Regions from separate parts of the Citrobacter sp. CRE-46 genome, predicted to be linked through region 3. Evidence: predicted binding sites of a transcription regulator. Region 3 holds the regulator's gene; each other region holds the start of a gene.
What was found. Region 3 encodes LexA, which represses DNA repair genes until DNA is damaged. Its sites were predicted from a motif close to TNCTGTATGTACATACAGNA; they were not measured.

Region 1: the regulator LexA is predicted to act here: its motif matches at 1,713-1,732, upstream of metR (HTH-type transcriptional regulator MetR).
Region 2: the regulator LexA is predicted to act here: its motif matches at 1,812-1,831, upstream of uvrB (excinuclease ABC subunit UvrB).
Region 4: the regulator LexA is predicted to act here: its motif matches at 2,292-2,311, upstream of AC534G_RS14965 (DinI-like family protein).

Annotation. Positions count from the first base shown of each region.
Region 1 covers NZ_CM184341.1:5,127,289-5,131,503, forward strand. The annotation lists gene metE (5-methyltetrahydropteroyltriglutamate--homocysteine S-methyltransferase) at 1-1,528, opposite strand, end outside; gene metR (HTH-type transcriptional regulator MetR) at 1,764-2,717, shown strand; gene AC534G_RS24855 (carboxylate/amino acid/amine transporter) at 2,605-3,504, opposite strand; gene yigL (sugar/pyridoxal phosphate phosphatase YigL) at 3,585-4,215, opposite strand, start outside.
Region 2 covers NZ_CM184341.1:3,510,931-3,515,145, forward strand. The annotation lists gene uvrB (excinuclease ABC subunit UvrB) at 1-1,738, opposite strand, end outside; gene bioD (dethiobiotin synthase) at 2,356-3,054, opposite strand; gene bioC (malonyl-ACP O-methyltransferase BioC) at 3,047-3,811, opposite strand; gene bioF (8-amino-7-oxononanoate synthase) at 3,795-4,215, opposite strand, start outside.
Region 3 covers NZ_CM184341.1:4,869,578-4,873,792, forward strand. The annotation lists gene zur (zinc uptake transcriptional repressor Zur) at 1-447, shown strand, start outside; gene AC534G_RS23645 (CsbD family protein) at 489-698, opposite strand; gene dinF (MATE family efflux transporter DinF) at 830-2,155, opposite strand; gene lexA (transcriptional repressor LexA) at 2,287-2,895, opposite strand; gene AC534G_RS23660 (diacylglycerol kinase) at 3,005-3,373, opposite strand; gene plsB (glycerol-3-phosphate 1-O-acyltransferase PlsB) at 3,545-4,215, shown strand, end outside.
Region 4 covers NZ_CM184341.1:3,068,895-3,073,109, forward strand. The annotation lists gene AC534G_RS14945 (hypothetical protein) at 35-241, opposite strand; partial or broken gene AC534G_RS14950 (CSS-motif domain-containing protein) at 399-925, opposite strand; gene AC534G_RS14955 (hypothetical protein) at 1,163-1,441, shown strand; gene AC534G_RS14960 (cytochrome b) at 1,586-2,125, shown strand; gene AC534G_RS14965 (DinI-like family protein) at 2,326-2,568, shown strand; gene yibB (protein YibB) at 2,754-3,611, shown strand; gene AC534G_RS14975 (YbgA family protein) at 3,742-4,215, opposite strand, start outside.

The DNA.
Region 1 (4,215 bases), 260 kb from region 3:
GCACCCAACCGTTCTGGGTAAAGACAAAACCATCCAGATGCTCGCCAAAGTATTCCACCATGTCATTACGCTCGGCTTCACCGTGCACCAGCACATCGAGGCCCAGACGTTCCTGTTCAACGATCGCCTGTTTTATATGTTCGGCGATACCGGTGCGGTAGTGACCAGCATCCAGGTTGCCCTTTTTGAAATCCAGCCGCAGACCGCGAATTTCGGTGGTTTGCGGGAATGAACCGATCGTAGTGGTCGGCCATGCCGGTAGATTAAAGCGGGCACGCTGCGCCTCGGCGCGAACCGGGTAAGCGTTGGCGCGCTGGCTGTCTTGCGCGGTGATCGCCGCCAGACGTTTTTCCACTGCGGCGTTGTGTACGCGGGTAGAGTGACGACGCGCCTGGATCGGTGCGCTCCATTCCACAATTGCCGCCGTATCGCCGCTGTTCAGGGCATCGCGCAGCAGCGCCAGCTCGCCGCACTTTTGCAGCGCGAAGGCAAACCAGCTCTTCACTTCGGCATCAAGGCGGGTTTCCACACTGAGATCGATTGGGCTGTGCAGCAGAGAGCAGGAAGAAGCCACCCACAGAGCACGTTTCCCGACGATGTCTTTAATTTGCGCATATTTTTCGCTGAGATCGGCGCGCCAGACGTTACGACCGTTTACCAAACCGGCTGACAGCAGCCAGTCGGCAGGCAGGCGTTGGTGCAGCCCGGCAACGTCATCTTTGCCATGAACGAAATCAACGTGCAGACCCTGCACCGGCAGCGCGGTAATGGTATCCAGGTTCGGCGTTACGCCTTCAAAATAAGTGGTCAGCAGTAATTTTACCTGCCCTGCCAGCGCGTCATACGCGGGTTTGAAGGCGTTCAGCCAAACCTGCGGCAGCTCCAGTACCAGCGCGGGTTCATCAATCTGTACCCACTCAATACCGCGTTTCGCCAGCTCGGCCAGCACCTGCTGGTAAACCGGCAGAATGTCGTTGAGCAGGGTCAGGCGATCAAACTGTTCGCCCTTCACTTTCCCCAGCCACAGGTAAGTTACCGGCCCAAGCAGTACAGGCTTCACCTTGTGGCCGAGCGCCAGCGCTTCGTCCACTTCATCCAGCAGTTGGGTCCAGGTCAGTTTGAACTGCTGACCTTTGGTGAACTCCGGCACCATGTAGTGATAGTTGGTGTTAAACCATTTGGTCATTTCTGCCGCCGCCGCTGGCTCGCCCGTCGGGGCGCGACCACGACCAATGCGGAATAAGGTATCGATATCAACCGAGCCGTCTTTATTTTGATGACGCGCTGGAACGTTACCGAGCAGCAGGCTGGTGGTTAGCACGTGATCGTACCAGGCAAAATCGCCCACCGGCAGCAGGTCAATGCCCGCCTGCTTCTGCTGATCCCAGTGGCGGGCGCGTAGCTCGCGGCCAACGGCCAGCAATTCCTCACGGGAAGAATTTCCCGCCCAGTAGCTTTCTTGCGCTTTTTTCAGCTCGCGACGCAGGCCAACGCGAGGGAAACCGAGGGTGTGATTCAATATTGTCATTTTTCTTCCTCTAATTATATGTAAATCCTATGGATTTTGAATTTAGGGAAGGCGGCAAGTTTGCTCATCCCCAGGAGCTTACTGAAGTAAGTGACTGGGGTGAGGAAACGAAGCCAACGCACCATAAATTTAAAAGACGAAGGATTTTAGCCATCCAGATGTTTACACATCCATAATTGGCGGTTACTGTATATTCCTCAAGCGCAATTTGTTCATGCCGAAGTGAAGGACTTTCATGATCGAGATTAAACACCTGAAAACGCTCCAGGCGTTGCGGAATAGTGGTTCGCTGGCAGCCGCAGCGGCGACGTTGCATCAGACCCAATCCGCCCTTTCTCACCAGTTCAGCGATCTGGAGCAACGCCTCGGCTTTCGTCTTTTTATCCGTAAAAGTCAGCCTCTGCGCTTTACGCCGCAGGGCGAAATTTTGCTGCAGTTGGCAAACCAGGTGTTGCCGCAAATCGGTCGCGCGCTGCAGGCCTGCAACGAACCGCAGCAAACCCGGCTACGCATCGCGATTGAATGCCACAGCTGTATCCAATGGCTGACGCCCGCGCTGGAGAATTTTCGTGCCAACTGGCCGCAGGTGGAAATGGACTTTAAATCCGGCGTGACGTTCGATCCGCAACCTGCGCTACAGCAGGATGAATTGGATCTGGTGTTGACCTCCGACATTCTGCCGCGCAGCGGATTGCACTACTCGCCGATGTTTGATTTTGAAGTACGCCTGGTCCTGGCGCCGGACCATCCGCTGGCCAGCAAAACGCAAATCACCCCGGAGGATTTAGCCAGCGAGACGCTGCTTATTTATCCGGTACAACGGAGTCGGCTGGATGTCTGGCGGCATTTCCTGCAGCCTGCGGGCGTTAGCCCGTCGCTGAAGAGCGTGGATAACACCCTGCTGCTGATTCAGATGGTTGCAGCCAAAATGGGTATCGCGGCTTTACCACACTGGGTGGTGGAGAGTTTTGAGCGCCAGGGTCTGGTGGTAACCAAAACCCTGGGTGATGGATTGTGGAGCCGACTGTACGCCGCCGTGCGCGATGGCGAGCAACGGCAGCCGGTCACGGAAGCGTTTATTCGCTCAGCGCGGAATCACGCCTGCGATCACCTACCGTTTGTGCGGAGTGCGGAACGACCCACTTTCGATGTACCCACAGTGAGGCCACTATCACAGCCGCACCAATGATGAAGCTCGGCCAGTGAGGCTGTTGATGCCAGATAGCCAGGTTAACCAGCAGCCCGGCCGGCACATGCATATTGTTCATGATGCCCAGCGTACCCGCATCCACCTGCGTCGCGCCATAGTTCCACATAAAGTAACCGATGCCGGAGGCCGCCACGCCAAGAAACACCAGGATGCCCCACTGTAGCGTAGTTGCAGGCATTTTCTGCGCGTTACCCAGCATGAACCAGGCCACTATCGCCACCATAAATGCCCCCATGTAAAACCAGGCGAAGGCGTTGTGCTGCGGCATTGGCCGTGTTTCCATCAGACGCTTGTAGCCCACCATGCCAATGGCAAAGCTGATATTGGATAGCTGTACCAGCAGCAGGCCGGTCCAGAAGTGGCTGGTCACCTGGTCGTAACGAATGATCCCCGCACCGATCACCGCCAGCAACGCACTGAAGGCGTAACTCCAGCGCAGACGACGTCCGCTCATGAGATCATAAATCAGCGTAATGTAGAGCGGCGTCAGTACGGTAAAGAGCAGCAGTTCTGAAACCGTCAGGTACAGATAGGCGTGAAAACTCAGCATATACATAATGCCAAGCTGCATGGCCCCTACCAGCATATACAGCGCGATCGTTTTTACGCTGTGCCCACGGGTGCGTAAAAATGGCAGGAACACCAGCGCCGCCAGCCCAACACGCACCAGCACCGCAAAATAGCTATCGACATGACCGGCAAGGTACTCGCCAAACAGGCTAAAGGAAAAGGCCCACAGAATTGTGGTAATGATGAGTAACGCCACAATGGATGTCTCTTAACAAAAGGTACACCCATTGTAGCGAAGTTTTTAGTTGACAACTGGTCAACTAACAAACGATGACGTTACTGCAAAAAGAGTTTACGCAGATAGTGCGGCACGGCATCATCGGCGTTGAGTCCAATCACGTCCAGTTCCGGATGAAGATCTTTCAGGCGTTGGTGCGCGTTGCCCATGATGCAGCCTTTACCAGCCATGGAGAGCATTTCCGCATCGTTCATGCCATCGCCGAAAGCGATGCAGTCCTGCAGGCTGTAGCCCATCGCTTTCGCCACCGCTTCCAGCGCATGACCTTTCGACACGCCGCCAGCCATAACTTCCAGACAGGTAAGCGTAGAGAAGCTGACGTTGACGCGATCGCCCCAGCGGGCGTTAATCGCCTGCTCCAGCGGCAGCAGTCTTTCATGAGAATCGGTGGTAAAAAACACTTTGCTGACGCCTTCAGGCTCCAGTAGCGCAGGTTCAAACAGAGAATAGTTAAATACCGCTTCTTTAAAGAAGCGCATTTCGTCCGGGCGATGTCGATTCATAAACCATTCATCATCACGATAAACGTTGGTTACGATGTCCGGATTTGCATTTACCACGCCGAACAGGTCGCTGGCAATGTCGCGATCCAGGTTATGGGTAAACACCAGATTCCCGGCAGAATCGTGCACGCGCGCGCCGTTGGATGTGATCATGTAGGTTTTAATG
Region 2 (4,215 bases), 1.4 Mb from region 3:
CGTTATAGCGCTGCTGCTTCTCGCGACGACGTTCAGTTTCACCAATCGCCCTGGCCATCGAGGCGGTAATTTTATCGCCGTAGAGTATAGCCTTGCCGTTGATGTTACGCGCCGCGCGACCGATGGTCTGGATAAGTGAGCGTTCAGAGCGCAGGAACCCTTCTTTGTCTGCGTCCAGAATCGCCACCAGCGAGACCTCAGGCATGTCCAGCCCCTCACGTAACAGGTTGATACCCACCAGCACGTCAAACTCGCCCAGGCGCAGGTCACGAATGATTTCCATACGTTCCACGGTATCGATGTCTGAGTGCAGATAACGCACCCGCTCGCCGTGCTCTTCGAGGTATTCGGTGAGGTCTTCCGCCATGCGTTTGGTAAGCGTGGTGACCAGCACACGTTCGTTAATCGCCGCACGCGTGCGGATCTCCGACAGCAGGTCGTCAACCTGCGTCGCCACCGGACGCACTTCTATCACCGGATCCAGCAGGCCAGTCGGTCGTACTACCTGATCAACCACGTCATCACCGGATTTCTCCAGCTCATAGTTCCCCGGCGTCGCCGAGACGTAGATGGTCTGCGGAGCCAGTGCCTCGAACTCTTCAAATTTAAGCGGACGGTTATCCAGCGCCGAGGGCAAACGGAATCCGTATTCGACCAGGGTCTCTTTACGCGCCCGGTCGCCACGGTACATACCGCCAATTTGCGGGATAGTGACGTGGGATTCATCCACTACCAGCAGACCATCAGCCGGCAGGTAATCAAACAACGTCGGCGGCGGCTCGCCTGGACCGCGTCCGGACAGATAGCGGGAATAGTTTTCAATCCCCGAGCAATAACCCAGCTCGTTCATCATTTCCAGATCGAACTGTGTACGCTGGCTTAAGCGCTGCTCTTCCAGCAACTTGTTATTCGCCAGCAGATTTTTACGGCGGTCTGCCAGCTCGACTTTAATTTCTTCCATCGCCTGCACGATACGTTCGCGCGGCGTGACGTAGTGCGTTTTAGGGTAGATGGTATAGCGGGAAATGGTCGATTCAACCTGCCCGGTAAGCGGGTCAAACAGCGACAAACGCTCGACTTCCTCATCGAATAGTTCCACGCGCAGCGCAATGTCGTCGGATTCAGCCGGGAAAATGTCGATAACTTCACCGCGCACGCGGAAGGTACCGCGCTGGAATGCCTGATCGTTACGGGTATATTGCAGCTCCGCCAGACGACGCAGGATCGCGCGCTGGTCAATGATCATCCCCACCGTCAGATGCAGCATCATTTTAAGATACAGGTCCGGGTCGCCCAAACCATAAATGGCGGAAACCGACGCCACCACAACGACATCCCGACGTTCCAGTAGCGCTTTGGTCGCCGACAGACGCATCTGCTCAATGTGTTCGTTGACCGAGGCATCCTTCTCGATGAAGGTATCAGAACTCGGTACGTAAGCTTCCGGCTGATAATAGTCGTAGTAGGAGACAAAATATTCCACCGCGTTTTCCGGAAAGAACTCTTTCATCTCGCCATATAGCTGCGCGGCAAGCGTCTTGTTAGGCGCCAGCACCATGGTAGGACGCTGTAGGTCCGCAATCACATTCGCGATGGTGAATGTTTTCCCCGATCCCGTCACCCCCAGCAGCGTCTGATGCGCCAGACCGTCCTCCAGACCTTCTTCCAGGCGACGTATCGCCTCAGGCTGATCGCCAGAGGGTTTAAAAGCGGAATTTAGTTTGAACGGTTTACTCATGAGCAGCTACCTGAAGCAATGGGCGGGCAGGTGTGTAATTTTACTCGCAGTCGTATATTTTGCCAGTAAAATATACTGGATGAAAAAACAGTAACGCGCCAGAATATTTCTGTTACACCCGCAAAATAGCCGTGACTGCAGGCCAAAATTTGCCCCCGGACAAGATAAAACACCAGCAAAAATGTGTTATCCCCAAACCAATGCCTTTTTTAACATTTGTCAAGCCAGCCGATGAAAGTTTTATGGCAACACATGACACTTCTGCGACAGCCATTGCTTTTATCTAACTATCTGTAATTTAAAGATTATTATCTCAAGCCGTCTTTCGCATCAATTTAGTCGCAGGCCGCGTCTTCTCTCGCTTACATTGTGTTTTCTAACCCTAATACACAAGGTTATCCACAGGAATAGTGGATAACTGCTTCCAGCCCGTGTGGACTGTAGCCTGGCAAAAACACCCTGACTCTCTTTTCCGCTGGGCTAAAAAAAAATTATCGCTATTTTTTGATATTTATCAGCTAACGAGGCGGCCAGGGAGAGCCGAGATCTTGCTCGCATTTTCACCATTTTCTTGTCCGCCTACTGCAATAGCGACCAGCGTTATTTCCCGTCTCGACTCAACCAACTGATGCCGTCAAAGACAAAATGCTGAGATCGAGATAACGTCCGGTCGATGCCTGCTCAGGATCTTCTGCCAGCCAGGGAATTTCCCCCAGCCCAGGTGCCGGGATCACGCGCTTTAGCGTCGCCATGTATTCAGCATGACGTTTGCCGGGCGGCGTCACATCATTGGCTACCCATCCGGCAAGCGTCAGTCCGGCCTGCTGCACCGCCTGGGCGGTCAGAATGGCGTGATTGATGCAGCCGAGCTTAACGCCAACCACCAGAATCACCGGCAACTGTTCTGTTTTGACCCAGTCGGAAAAACTCAGCGTTGGCGAAAGCGGCGTAAACCATCCACCAGCCCCCTCCACCAGTACCCAGTCAGCCTGCGCTTCAAGCGTGCGTAACCCTGCAGACATCACGGAAGCCAGAATGGGGCGACCTTCGTCGGCGCTGATGATATGCGGCGAGGTAGGTTCAGCGAAGCAGTAGGGATTAATCGCCGCATAGTCCGCCGTCACAACGCTATTGCGCTGTAATGCCAACGCATCGCTGTTTCGCAGGCCATCAGCCGTCATTTCGCTGCCCGACGCCACAGGCTTATAGCCAACGGCGCGCAACCCCATTTGTCCCGCAGCCTGGAGCAGCGCGCAACTGGCGACAGTTTTACCGACTTCGGTGTCCGTCCCGGTGACAAAATACGTTTTAGCCACGTTGAATCACTCCTAAAAAAAGATGGTAGGTCAGCGGATATTTCCCCTGCTGACAGGGCCAGGCTAACTGTAGCTGGCGCAACTGAGCGCGCGTCAGCACACGTTGCTCGCGCCCATCATGCAAATGCGTCGCGCCAATGCCTTTTAGCGAACGCATGGCGCTCAGCGCATCATCAAACCACAGCGTGACGGCATGAGACTGGTATTCAACATCCCAGCCATACAGGGCGTTTTCCAGTTGCGCCACGGGCAAAAAACGGTTGGCGTGCTCCCGATCGTCAACCGCCTGCCAGGCCTGACGAAGTTCCGGCATCGACCCCTGCGCCAGGGTACTAAACGCCACCGTCCCGCCAGGACGCACCACCCGGTAAAGCTCGCTTAACGCGCCGCGCAGGTCGCTACACCACTGTACGGCCAGATTACTCCAGGCCAGGTCAAAGCTCGCGGTTGCCTGCGGGATGTCTTCGATATCCGCCAGCAGATAATGGTGGGCGACATCGTGACGCTGCGCTTCAGCCAGCATTTGCGACGACAGATCCAGCGCGCAGACCTCACTCCCCTGCTCACGCCAGTAACGACTCATACGTCCAGGCCCACAGCCCGCATCCAATACCTGCGAGAACGTGCCGCCATCCAGTAACGCCAGTAACGCCAGTAACGCATCGGCACTTTGACGCTGTAGCTCTGCGTGTTGCTCATAGTGGGTGGCCGCGCGGCCAAACGCGGCGGCAATCGCCCGTTTATTGACCTGCGCCATGCAACACCTCCAGTAGACGATCGATATCCTGCACCTCATGCGCCTGGGTCAGCGTCAGCCGTAATCTGGCCGTACCGGCGGGCACCGTCGGCGGGCGAATTGCTGTCACCCAACATCCCTGTTGCCGTAGGGTATCCGCCAGTTGCAAGGCTTTATGGTTATCGCCAACAATCAGCGGCTGAATAGCACTGGTTGAATTCGCCAGCGTTAAGCCCGGCGTATTCACCCCAGCGCGAAAACGCTGGATTAGCATCGCTAACTTTTCCCGGCGTTCATCACCTTCACGGCTGCGGATCACCGCCAGCGCGGCACGTAGAGCCTGAGCCTGCGCCGGAGGCATACTGGTGCTGTAGATCAGATGACGGGCAAACTGCAACAGATAGTCGGCCACGCTGTCAGAACAC
Region 3 (4,215 bases):
ACGCCACAGCGCCTCGAAGTGCTGCGCCTGATGAGCCTGCAGGAAGGCGCTATTAGCGCTTATGACCTGCTCGACCTGCTACGGGAAACCGAGCCGCAGGCCAAGCCACCGACCGTTTATCGTGCGCTCGATTTTCTGCTGGAACAAGGTTTTGTACATAAAGTGGAATCGACCAACAGCTACGTGCTGTGTCACCTGTTCGATCAACCGACCCACAGTTCTGCGATGTTTATTTGCGATCGCTGTGGCGTGGTAAAAGAAGAGTGTGCGGAAGGTGTGGAAGACATCATGCATATGCTGGCGGCAAAAATGGGTTTTGCTCTGCGGCATAACGTGATTGAAGCTCACGGGCTGTGCCCGGCATGCGTGGAGGTTGAAGCCTGTCGCCATCCAGGCGAATGTCAGCATGACCACTCAATTCTGGTGAAAAAGAAAGTCGGTCGCTAAGCCAGAGAGCGTACATCCTTGTACTCTCAGGAGGGGACTAATTACCAGCGGTAATCGTTGCGGGTTTCCCAGTCAGTGACTTCTTTCTCCGCCTGATCTTTTGCATAACCGTAACGCTCCTGGACTTTACCGACCAGTTGGTCACGTTTGCCTTCAATGACCGTCATATCATCGTCGGTCAGTTTGCCCCATTGCTCTTTCACTTTACCTTTGAACTGTTTCCAGTTGCCGCCGACTTCGTCTTTATTCATCATCAAATCCTCATCGTTAGGTTGTGAATAGCCAGAGTATCTCGTCCAACTCCGCTATCTTTTCTGCTGGACGTGAGAATAAGTGTAGTCACTGATTCGGCATTCGATTCACTATTCAGAATTTTTAACCGTCAGGCTTCAACGAACCACGTCCCGTTGCGCCAGTGACGTCGCCAGATAAAGGCCAGTGAAAGCCCGCGCAGGGCGAGAAACACAGTGAGTGCCAGCCACAAACCGTGGTTACCCAGCAGCGGTAAAGCCAGTAACGTTAATGCGAATCCCGCGGCGGCAACGGCCATGCTGTTGCGCATTTCTGCAGCCCGTGTTGCGCCGATAAACATACCGTCCAGCAAATAACACCAGACGCCAACCAGCGGCAAAATCACCTGCCAGATAAGATAACGATCGGCCAGCAGTTGAATCTGCGGGAGCGAGGTCAGCAACGCTATAATGTGCTCGCCAAACAGGGCATAAACCAGCGAAAACAGAATCGCCACAAGACCGGACTGTCGGCAGGCTGCGCGCCAGACATCCAGTAACTGGCTGCCATCCCGTGCGCCATAGGCCTGACCAGAATGCGCTTCAACGGCGTAGGCAAACCCGTCCAGCGCGTAGGCGGTAAAGGTCAGCAGGGTCATCAGAACGGCATTTACCGCAATGATATCGCTCCCCAGGCGCGCGCCCAGCACCGTAATGGCACCGAAACAGAGCTGTAGCAACAGCGAGCGCAGCATGATGTCGCGGTTAAGCGCCAGTAAGCGGCGGAAATTGCCACGCCAGGCCTGTTTCAACATTGCCAGCGAAATTCCGCGCATATGCAGGACTTTGCGTACCATTAACAGACCGATCAGCAAGGTGGCATATTCGGCGGTGACCGTCGCCAGCGCCGCGCCCTGCACGTTCATATGCAGGCCCATCACCAGCCATAAATCGAGCACAATATTGAGAACATTACCGACAATCAGCAGGATAACCGGCGCCCGTGCATACTGAACGCCAAGCAGCCAGCCGAGCAGTACCAGATTCGCCAGCGAGGCGGGGGCGCTTAACCAACGGATTTCCAGGAAACGTCGGGCCTGCTCCAGTACGGCTTCACTGCCGCCGACAATATGCAGAGCCAGATCGATAATCGGCGTCCGAAACAGTGCGATAAGCAGCCCCGCCCCCAGCGCCAGCATTAGCGGCTGCACCAGCGCACGCGCCAGTGCCTGCGGATTTTTCGCGCCAAATGCCTGGGCGGTAAGACCTGTGGTGCTCATGCGTAAAAAAAGCAGCAACATAAAGAGAAAACTGGTCGCGGTGGCGCCAACGGCAACGCCGCCAAGATAGACCGGACTATCCAGATGACCAATGACCGCGGTATCGACCAATCCCAGCAAGGGAACGGTGATATTGGAGAAGATCATCGGTAAGGCAAGACGCCAGAGTGCTTTGTCGGAGGAGGTAAAGAAAGGCATGAAATAGAGCCTGAAAAGAAGTTAGAGGTACTGGAAGATGTTGCCCTGGCCCGGTAAGCGCAGTGCCACCGGGCGAGTTGCCGGATGGCGACGCAAACGTCTTATCCGGCCTACAGGGACTCAACAGAGTATTACAGCCATTCCCCGTTACGAATGACGCCTACCGCCAGCCCTTCAATAGTGAAGTTTTGCTCGCGCAGGTCGACCACAATGGGTTTGAATTCGCTGTTTTCTGGCAGGAGTTCAACCTTGTTGCCCTGTTTTTTCAGGCGCTTCACCGTCACTTCGTCGTCAATGCGCGCGACAACAACCTGACCGTTACGCACATCCTGTGTTTTATGCACGGCCAGCAAATCACCGTCCATAATCCCGATGTCTTTCATCGACATACCGCTGACGCGCAGCAGAAAATCGGCGTTCGGTTTGAACAGTGAAGGATCGACCTGATAATGGCCTTCGATGTGTTGCTGCGCCAGAAGTGGCTCACCTGCCGCAACGCGCCCGACAAGCGGTAAACCTTCTTCTTCTTCCTGCAACAGACGAATACCACGCGATGCGCCGGATACAATTTCCAGCACGCCTTTACGCGCCAGCGCTTTCAGATGTTCTTCAGCAGCGTTTGGGGAACGGAACCCCAAACGCTGCGCGATCTCCGCACGCGTCGGTGGCATACCTGTCTGGCTAATGTGATCTCTAATAAGATCAAACACCTCTTGCTGCCTGGCCGTTAACGCTTTCATTCCGCCCCCTGGGTGTATATACAGTTATGCTGTGAGTATATACAGCTAAAGGTGATTTTGGAACCGCAAACTGCACAAAAAACAGGAGAATGATGAAGTTGTGGAATCTTTATCGCAAATGCGACCACAACAGGATGCCCCAGGTGATCAGGGCGACAAAAATCGACAGCAATACCGCCGCCGACCCCATGTCTTTCGCACGACCAGACAGTTCGTGGTACTCGGAACCGATACGATCAACCACCGCCTCTATCGCACTGTTAAGAATTTCAACGATCATCACCAGCATCACGGAACCAATCAGCAACACGCGCGTAATGGCGTCGACGTCCAGCCAGCAGGCGATGGCAACGCCTAGCAGAACGGCAACGCTTTCCTGACGAAATGCCGCCTCATTAATCCATGCGGCGCGAAAACCTTTCCAGGAATAGCCTGCAGCTTTGATAATTCGGGTGAATCCAGTGGTATTATTGGCCATCAAAAAGAACCTTTTTACATTATTAGCGTCAATGTCATTGTAACGTTACCCCGTTTGTTTCAGGGTGTGGCAAAGCAGCGCGAAGTATGACCGGATACACCAGAAATTCACTAAACTTTCTGATATCCTTGCAGCGCATTTGCATTATTAACCAGAGGCTTTACATCGTTTATGTCCGGCTGGCCACGAATTTACTACAAATTACTGAATTTACCATTAAGCGTACTGGTAAAAAGCAAGTCTATTCCGGCGGAACCCGCACCGGAATTGGGGCTCGATACTTCTCGCCCCATTATGTACGTCCTACCGTACAACTCCAAAGCAGACTTGCTGACGCTGCGCGCCCAATGTCTGGCGCACGATCTCCCGGATCCCCTGGAACCGCTGGAGATAGACGGAACTCTACTGCCGCGCTACGTGTTTATTCACGGCGGCCCACGTGTCTTCACCTATTACACGCCAAAAGAAGAGTCTATTAAGCTATTCCATAACTATCTCGACTTGCATCGCAGCAATCCAGACCTGGATGTGCAGATGGTGCCGGTTTCGGTGATGTTTGGCCGTGCGCCCGGGCGCGAAAAAGGCGAGGTCAACCCGCCGCTGCGTATGCTGAACGGCGTACAAAAATTCTTTGCTGTGTCCTGGCTGGGTCGCGACAGCTTTGTCCGCTTCTCCCCGTCGGTTTCCCTGCGTCGTATGGCGGATGAACACGGTACAGATAAAATTATCGCCCAGAAATTGGCGCGCGTAGCGCGTATGCACTTTGCACGCCAGCGCCTGGCCGCAGTCGGTCCGCGCCTCCCTGCCCGACAGGATCTGTTTAACAAGCTGTTGGCCTCAAA
Region 4 (4,215 bases), 1.8 Mb from region 3:
CACGCCTTAATAAAACATAAGAAAAATTAAACAATCAGTACAGAAAAACGCCCTCCTGCATCATTAAGTACATTGCCAAAACAATAGCTCCGGCGATACCGCCTAAAAACAGAACAGCGGCGATTGCTAGTTGGTCGCGGTTTGTGTACTTACCGTTACTGCGCACATCCAATTTTTTCTTATGTACTACTTTCACTCCACGATTTGAATCGCGTGCCCTGGTAAATGCTATATCAGTCATGCTGTTATCCGTTTGCTGTATGTAAAAATGCAAATAACCACCACATGACTAAGGATATATTTTTTGAATAGCGCGATCTGAGATTTATCTCACGATAAAGAAAAACACAGGATTTCTACGGCCAATTCAACCCTATTCTCACTTCCATCAATGAATCAAGTACTTTGTCGCCCACCCGCAACGAATAGGACAGTCCTTTAAATGGGACATTCAATGCGCCCCGGATATGCACACCACTTATTGTGATAATGATGCTACTTGTTTGAAAATGAGTTTAATAAAGCAGAACAGGTATCTCATTCACCGTATTTTGTGCTGGGGCCAACAGCAAATTTGTATCAGGTATGACGGTATTTGCTTCAGCAGGATCCGATTACCAGGCAGTGAGGTGCACCAAACCTTCCCTTGCCGAATAATAATCAACGTTCGTAGATGAGGCCGAAGCGCGGCTTCAGTTCCGAGCTGATATTGGCTCTCCAGATCGCATTTCTTTTCAGCGATGCGCTTAGCTGTATCCGTTGCCTGGAAAGCTTCATTAAGTATGTTATCCATATTTTTCGCGGCATATCGTGCTTCCCCAAGAGCTTCCATCGATGAGGAATACCAAAGCAGCATGTTGAGAATAAAAACGCCGATTACGAACAGACATATCGCAGCAAGTATCGTTAACGGTACTTTGCGCATTCTTATATCCTGTGGCGAAAAATGAACCCGTTAAAGCAGGCATTGACTGAGTCAAGTTTGTCTCTACTGAGCATGGTAGACCGCAACATAAATCGCCATGAAACCAATCACATTTTCTAAATCACATCATAACGTATTGATTAATAGTAAATAATCATTGAGTATTTTCAGTGCAATAGCAGTATTGCAGCGCATTTAATGCGCTATCATATGAAGGCATAACCAGGAGGCGAGCAAATGAAAATATTTATTACTGATAATGACGGAAATCTGATCCCTGTCGATGGAAAAAGCGTCGTCATCGAACTTAATAATGGCAAAACGATTGAGATAGCCGAGGAATACGGCAGAGACAACATTCCGGAAGGGATCAATCTTTGGGGAGGACGGGAACCGTCTCCTTCACTTCCTTTTGAGGAAATCAAAGCCAGAACTGAAAGCCTCGGCGTTTACCCATTAGCAGCCAATGCTCTACACGTTTTCCCGTACAAAATCTCGTCGAAAAATGAATCGTGACAAACTCACAGTGAACACACCAATCAACCATATGATCGAGTTACCCGAAGTAGAAATAACCAAATCCTAATCTCTTAATGAAGATAAGGATTTGTTAAGCTTAATACGATACGGTTGTGGTGGCGCATCATTCGAGGAAAAATAATGAACAGATTCTCAAGACTTCAGATTTACTTGCACTGGCTAACTTTGGTGCTAATCGCGATAACCTATGCCGCAATGGAATTTCGCGGCTGGTTTCCCAAAGGCAGCACTCCCTATCTGTTGATGAAAGAAACACACTATAATGCTGGGGTATTTGTCTGGTGTTTAATGATAATACGTTTAATTCTCAAACATAAGTATGACGATCCAGCTATCATACCTACGCCCCCCCGTTGGCAGAGAATAGCTGCTAAGTTAATGCACATCATGCTCTATGTCTCTTTTCTGGCGCTACCGTTATTAGGTATCTTAACGATGGCTTACGGCGGAAAGAGTTGGTATTTTTTAGGGCTAAACATTCCCGCTTTCTTTCATAGCAACGGTGAAATAAAGGCCATCGTAAAAACTATTCATGAAACTTTGGCAAATGTAGGGTATTTCCTGATTGCAGCCCATGCTGGCGCGGCATTATTTCATCACGCCATACAGAAGGACAATACCCTGTTGCGAATGATGCCTGAGCATAAACACCTGAAATAATAATCTTAGAAACATAGGCACTAAAACACCAAGAAAGCATTAGTTTATTTATGAGTCATCATAATGCTTATGTTTCTTTCTCTCTCCTCATTACATTATCATCACCAGGCGACGTCAATTCGTATTGACGTCGCCCCTTGTATATCAGATAAAAACACAGTATAAGCACTGTATGTTTATACAGATAAAGGCAAGTAACAATGTTCGTGGAACTCGTTTATGACAAAAGGAATTTTGATGGTCTGCCAAGCGCAAAAGAGATCATTCTGGGCGAATTGAGAAAGAGAGTACAGCGAATCTTTCCAGATGCTGATGTCCGGGTTAAACCGATGCTGACTCTACCAGCGATCAACACTGACGCCAGTAAGCACGAGAAAGAACAGATTAGTCGCACTGTTCAGGAAATGTTTGAAGAAGCCGATATGTGGCTGCTTTCAGATTAAACGCCTTAATTCACTGCCGGAGAAGTACAATCTGCGCGGTTGGTAACAATTATTTATCATTTTACATAGCACATTATGCTTCCTGCTTCATATTGATACTGTTAGAATACCGTATTATTACAGATATCAAAAATATATTTCCCATAATCAAATGGTTATTGGATTGAAAAACGGACTACATAGAAATGAATTCATCTATTACCATCGTTACAGCATTTTTCGATATAGGACGCGGGAACTGGACGAGTGATAAAGGTTTCTCCCCTCATCTAGAGAGAACATCTGATACCTACATCAATTATTTTAAAAACTTGTCTGAGTTAGATAATGACATGGTTATATTTACATCCTGCGATCTTAAACCAAAAATAGAAAAAATTAGAAATGGTAAACGTACTGTTGTAATCCCCTTAGATATTAATAAAAAATTCCAACACATTAAAAACAGGATTTCTCAGATCCAGAGAAATGATGAGTTTAGAAATAAGCTTGAAACTCGCCAACTAATAAACCCTGAATACTGGTCCTCAGACTACGTACTAGTTTGCAACCTGAAGACATATTTTGTAAATAAGGCAATAGAGTTAAACCTTGTAAATAATAATATGGTTGCATGGGTTGATTTTGGTTACTGTCGTAATGCGCAAGTAATAGATGGATTATCTCGCTGGAATTATCGTTTTGACGTCAACAAAGTTAACTTATTCACAGTAAAAAAAGGGTTAACTGTCAAAACGCTTCATCAGGTTTTCGATCACATGATTAATAATCGCTCTTATATTATTGGCGGTGCCATTGTTGCAACACAAAATAAATGGAAAGAATTTTATGAATTGGTTTGTCAGTGCCAAATGACAACGCTTAAAAACAATATTGTGGATGATGATCAGGGTATTTTTATAATGTGCTACCATTATAAACCTCAATTAATCAAACTAAATCATCTCGGTAAAAACCAATGGTTCAATTTGTTTAAACTGTATGGCAGGAATGATTTTGTTTCTTTTTCACGAAGGTTAAAAGTAACACTTATCGGGAAATAAGATTAAATTGTAGACATACACAATACCGATAAAGGTAAAGCTGACGTCTACTATGAGCGAAGAGCGGTAATTAAAGATTTCGAACACGACATAAATTATCACTCTGCTCGGTTCTGTTTATCAGTCATGATCAATTAACATTCAGTCGCAATGCTAATTCTTGCGGGTAGGGATCAAAGTAATTCTGCGTCAGCAGATAATCGTCCGGGTATTCCGCCAGATAATGTTTCAGCAACGTCATCGGGGCCAGGATGGGCAGTAGTCCTGCGCGGTAATGAAGGATCACCTCGCGCAACTCGCCGCGCTGACGCATTGTTAATTGATTACGGAAGTACCCCTGAATGTGCATAAGCACGTTTGTGTGGTTTTTACGTGAGGCGGGTTTCTTCAGAATTGTCACTAAATTATCCCGGTAGACCGCAAAGAAAGCCTCCAGATCCTCCCATTCATGCAGTGATGCGACAAATGGGCCAATTTGCCTGTATCCGGCCTGATGGTGAGCCAGCAATTGCAATTTATAACGGCTATGAAAATCCAGTAGAGCCCGCCGTGTCAGGCCATTTTTGCGCAGCATATTGAGCTCATGTAGCGCGAAAACCCTTTC